One region of the Streptomyces sp. P17 genome, then DNA from elsewhere that is predicted to be linked to it. Evidence: riboswitches for the same ligand, from Rfam matches in the RefSeq annotation. Region 1 holds a riboswitch; the other holds the start of a gene.
The links. Region 1 has a riboswitch for S-adenosylmethionine ahead of RMT89_RS00050 (aminotransferase class V-fold PLP-dependent enzyme). Riboswitches for the same ligand answer to the same signal wherever they lie in the genome.
Positions count from the first base shown of each region.

Region 1 (2,196 bases):
ATGACGCCGACGCGCGGGGCGTCGTCGCCGAACAGGGAGAGGATCCTGACCTCGGGGACCTCGGCGAGGCCCTCGCGGACCTTCTCGATCAGGTACTGCTCCCGGGCGACCAGGGTGTCGAATCCGGCGTCCGTCAACGCCTTGCAGGCCGAGGCGATGGAGTAGGCGCCGATGACGTTCGGCGAGCCGGCCTCATGGCGCGCCGCGCTCTCGTGCCACTCCACGTCCACTCCCCCGTCCGCACGCCGGGTGACCTTACGGCTGGCGCCGCCGCCCGCGAGGTAGGGCTCGGCCGCGAGCAGCCAGTCGGCGCGGCCGGCGAGGACGCCGGAGCCGAAGGGGGCGTAGAGCTTGTGGCCGGAGAAGGCGACCCAGTCGACGTCCAGGTCCTGGACCGAGACCGGGTGGTGCGGGGCGAGCTGTGCGGCGTCGAGGACGATCCGGGCGCCGTGCGCGTGGGCGGCGGCGGCCAGTTCCCGCACCGGCCACAGCTCCCCGGTGACGTTCGAGGCGCCGGTGACACAGACCAGGGCCGGACCGTACGGGTCGCGGTCGGCGAGGGCGCGCTCCAGGGTCGCCACGGCCTGCTGCGGGGTGCGCGGGGCGTTGAGGCAGGTGACCTTCGCGGCGCGCCAGGGCAGCAGGGAGGCATGGTGCTCGGTCTCGAAGACGAAGACCTGGCAGTCGGCGGGGAGGGCGGCAGCGAGGAGGTTGAGCGAGTCGGTGGTGGACCGGGTGAAGATCAGCTGGTCGTCGGCGCGGCAGTCGAGGAACTCGGCGACGGTCTTGCGGGCGTTCTCGAAGAGGTCGGTCGACAGCTGCGAGAGATACCCGGCGCCCCGGTGCACGCTGCCGTAGTACGGCGCGTAGGCGGCCACGTCGTCCCAGACCCGCTGGAGCGCGGGGGCGCTGGCGGCGTAGTCGAGCGCGGCGTACGTGACCTCGCCGCCGGTGACGAGCGGGACGGTGACATCCCGGCCCAGAACAGGCAGCGGGGAACAAACGGAACGGTCGAGGGCAGCGGTGGAGACAGACATGGCGAAGCTCCCGTGACAGACGGAGAAGATGAGCGAAAAGGGGTGTGCGGAGGCGGGGCTCGGCGGCCCTATCGCATTCGCTTGCTCACGGAAGACTCCCTCGAACGACCCAGGACCCCTGGTGTATCGCGAGGGGTCCGCGCTTGCCGTGAGCCTTGCTGCTCACGGCCTGGTCTTCACCCGGGGCACCCCGCCACGGACGGAGGGTTGCCGGACAGTCGGCCGGGGCCTCATGACTGTCACTCATGACCTGGTACAGGAACTTAAGGGAAGTGATCGTCGCCCCGCAACCCGTGTCCGGATTACGGGACGACGACCGGTGACCGCTACGCGTTGCTCGCGGTCACCCAGCGCTCCAATGTCCGCTTGGCCGCGCCGGAGTCGATCGACTCCGCCGCCTTCGCCATGCCGGTGCGGATCTGCTCCGCCAGGGGCGCCTCCGTCGGGTGGAGAGCCACCAGGGCCGCCGCAGAGTTGAGCAGGACCGCGTCCCGGACGGGCCCGGTCTCGCCGTTCAGCAGGCGCCGCGCCACATCCGCGTTGTACGACGCGTCCGCGCCCCGCAGCGCCTCCACCGGGACGAGGTCGATGCCGACGTCCCGCGGGTCGAAGGACTCCTCGGTGACCTTGCCGTCCCGGACGATCCAGACCCGGGAGGTCGAGGTCGTGGTCAGCTCGTCCAGGCCGTCGTCACCGCGGAACACCAGCGAGGAGTTGCCGCGCTCGGCGAACACACCCGCGACGATCGGCGCCATCCGAGGGTCGGCGACCCCGACCGCCTGCGCCCGCACCCGGGCCGGGTTGGTGAGCGGACCGAGGACGTTGAAGACCGTCCTGATCCCCAACTGCCCGCGCGCCGCGCCCGCGTGCCGCATCGCGGGGTGGAACTTGGCCGCGAAGCAGAAGGTGATCCCGGCCTCCTCGGCCACGGACGGCACCCGGGGCACGGGAAGGTTCAGATTCACCCCGAGCTTCTCCAGGACGTCCGAGGAGCCGGAGGCGGAGGACGCAGCCCGGTTGCCGTGCTTGACGACCTTGGCGCCCGCGCCGGCCACGACGATCGCGGACATCGTGGAGATGTTGACGGTCTTGGCGCCGTCCCCGCCGGTGCCGACGATGTCCACGGTGTCGCCGGACACCTCGATCACATTCGCGTGCT
Region 1 is NZ_JAVRBF010000001.1:7,482-9,677, reverse strand. Features, by position in the region: gene RMT89_RS00050 (aminotransferase class V-fold PLP-dependent enzyme) at 1-1,037, opposite strand, end outside; SAM riboswitch class IV at 1,172-1,288, opposite strand; gene trpD (anthranilate phosphoribosyltransferase) at 1,364-2,196, opposite strand, start outside.

Region 2 (2,196 bases), on a different contig from region 1:
CCAGCGCGTCCAGGCCCACCAGGTGCAGCGCGTCGATCAGCATGCCGAGCTCGACGCCGTAGCCGACGGGGAAGGGGAGCTGTTCCAGCAGGGAGCGGCGGGCCGCGTACTCGCCGCCGAGCGGTTGTACGAAGCCGGCGAGCTGGGGCCAGTGCATGTTCAGCAGCGGGCGGGCCATCAGCTCGGTGACCCGGCCGCCCTGGCCCGCCGCCTGCCCGAGCGGGCGGTCGTACATCGCCTTGACGAGGTCCACCCCGGGATCGGTGAGCAGCGGGCCGACGATCCCCGAGACGAAGTCCGAGGAGAACTCCTTCAGGTCCGCGTCGATGAAGCAGACGATGTCGCCGCGGGTGACCAGCAGCGAGCGCCAGAGCACCTCGCCCTTGCCGGGCACGGCGGGCAGACGGGGCAGGATCGCGTCGCGGTGCACGACCGTCGCCCCGGCCGCCGCGGCGACCTCGGAGGTGCGGTCGGTCGATCCGGAGTCGACGACGACGATCTCGTCGACCAGCGGGACCTGGTGCATCAGGTCATGCCGGATGACGGCGACGATGTCGCCGACCGTCTCCTCCTCGTTGAGCGCGGGCAGCACGACGGAGACCGTCTGGCCCGAGCTGCGTTTCGCGGCCAGGATCTGATGGAGCGGGCGGTCGGTCACGGACCAGGAGCGGGTGCTCAGCCAGCGCTCGACTTCTTCCAGCACAGTCGGCGGCTCCTCACGTGTTTCGCGGATCGTGTCTCGCGGTTCGGACGGCAATCTCAACTGTCCTGGCCTTCGGTTACAGTCTTGAGCAACGCTGATGACCATCGCATGTCGGGGGTCGTTTGCGTCTACAACTACATACCGCTCATCCAGAGGGGCAGAGGGATACGGCCCGATGAAGCCCCGGCAACCCTCCAGTCGGTTCTCGTTCTCCATTGCGAGGCTCCCGGCTAGGGAAGGTGCCAAATCCGTCTCACGGCGAGATGCGTCGTGAGGAAGATGAGGAGAAAGGGCCTCGCCTCACATGGCTGTGCAGACTGCCGCAAGCACCACGAATCCCACCGTCGACCTCGGTCCCGCCGCTGCCCTGAGCTGCCGCGAGTGCGGACATCGCGTCCCTCTCGGACCCGTCTTCGCGTGCGAGGAGTGTTTCGGCCCGCTGGAGATCGCCTACGACTTCTCGGCGTACGACACCGAGGAGCTCCGCAAGCGCATCGAAGCGGGACCCGCGAACATCTGGCGTTACGCGCCCCTGCTGCCCGTCCCCGCGGACGTGGCCGACAAGCCCAACCTCAACCCCGGCTGGACCAAGCTCGTCAAGGCCGACAACCTGGCCCGCGAGCTCGGCGTGACCGGCGGTTTGTATGTGAAGGACGACTCCGGCAACCCGACGCACTCCTTCAAGGACCGGGTCGTCGCCCAGGCCCTGGAGGCCGCCCGTGCCTTCGGCTTCACGACGCTTTCCTGCTCGTCGACCGGCAACCTCGCCGGTGCCGTCGGCGCCGCCGCCGCCCGCGCCGGCTTCCGCTCCTGCGTGTTCATCCCGCACGACCTGGAGCAGGGCAAGGTCGTCATGGCCGCGGTCTACGGCGGTGAACTCATCGGCATCGAGGGCAACTACGACGACGTGAACCGTTTCTGCTCCGAGCTGATCGGCGACCCGGCCGGCGAGGGCTGGGGCTTCGTCAACGTCAATCTGCGGCCGTACTACGCGGAGGGGTCCAAGACCCTGGCGTACGAGATCTGCGAGCAGCTCGGCTGGCGGCTGCCGGACCAGATCGTCGTCCCCATCGCCTCCGGCTCGCAGCTGACGAAGATCGACAAGGGTCTGCAGGAGCTGATCAAGCTCGGGCTCGTCGAGGACAGGCCGTACAAGATCTTCGGCGCGCAGGCCGAGGGGTGCTCGCCGGTGTCGGTGGCCTACAAGGAGGGCCACGACGTGGTCCGGCCGCAGAAGCCGAACACCATCGCCAAGTCGCTGGCCATCGGCAACCCGGCGGACGGGCCGTACGTCCTGGACATCGCCCGCCGCACCGGCGGCGCGGTGGAGGACGTGACGGACGAGCAGGTCGTCGACGCGATCAAGCTGCTGGCGCGGACCGAGGGCATCTTCGCGGAGACGGCGGGTGGCGTGACCGTCGGCGTGACGCGCAAGCTGATCGAGAACGGCGTCCTCGACCCCGCCAAGACGACGGTCGTCCTCAACACCGGCG
Region 2 is NZ_JAVRBF010000018.1:116,084-118,279, reverse strand. Features, by position in the region: gene RMT89_RS14475 (glucosyl-3-phosphoglycerate synthase) at 1-703, opposite strand, end outside; SAM riboswitch class I at 846-989, shown strand; gene thrC (threonine synthase) at 1,008-2,196, shown strand, end outside.
Region 2: it holds a riboswitch for S-adenosylmethionine, as region 1 does, so the genes downstream of both, thrC (threonine synthase) here and RMT89_RS00050 (aminotransferase class V-fold PLP-dependent enzyme) in region 1, are expected to answer to the same signal.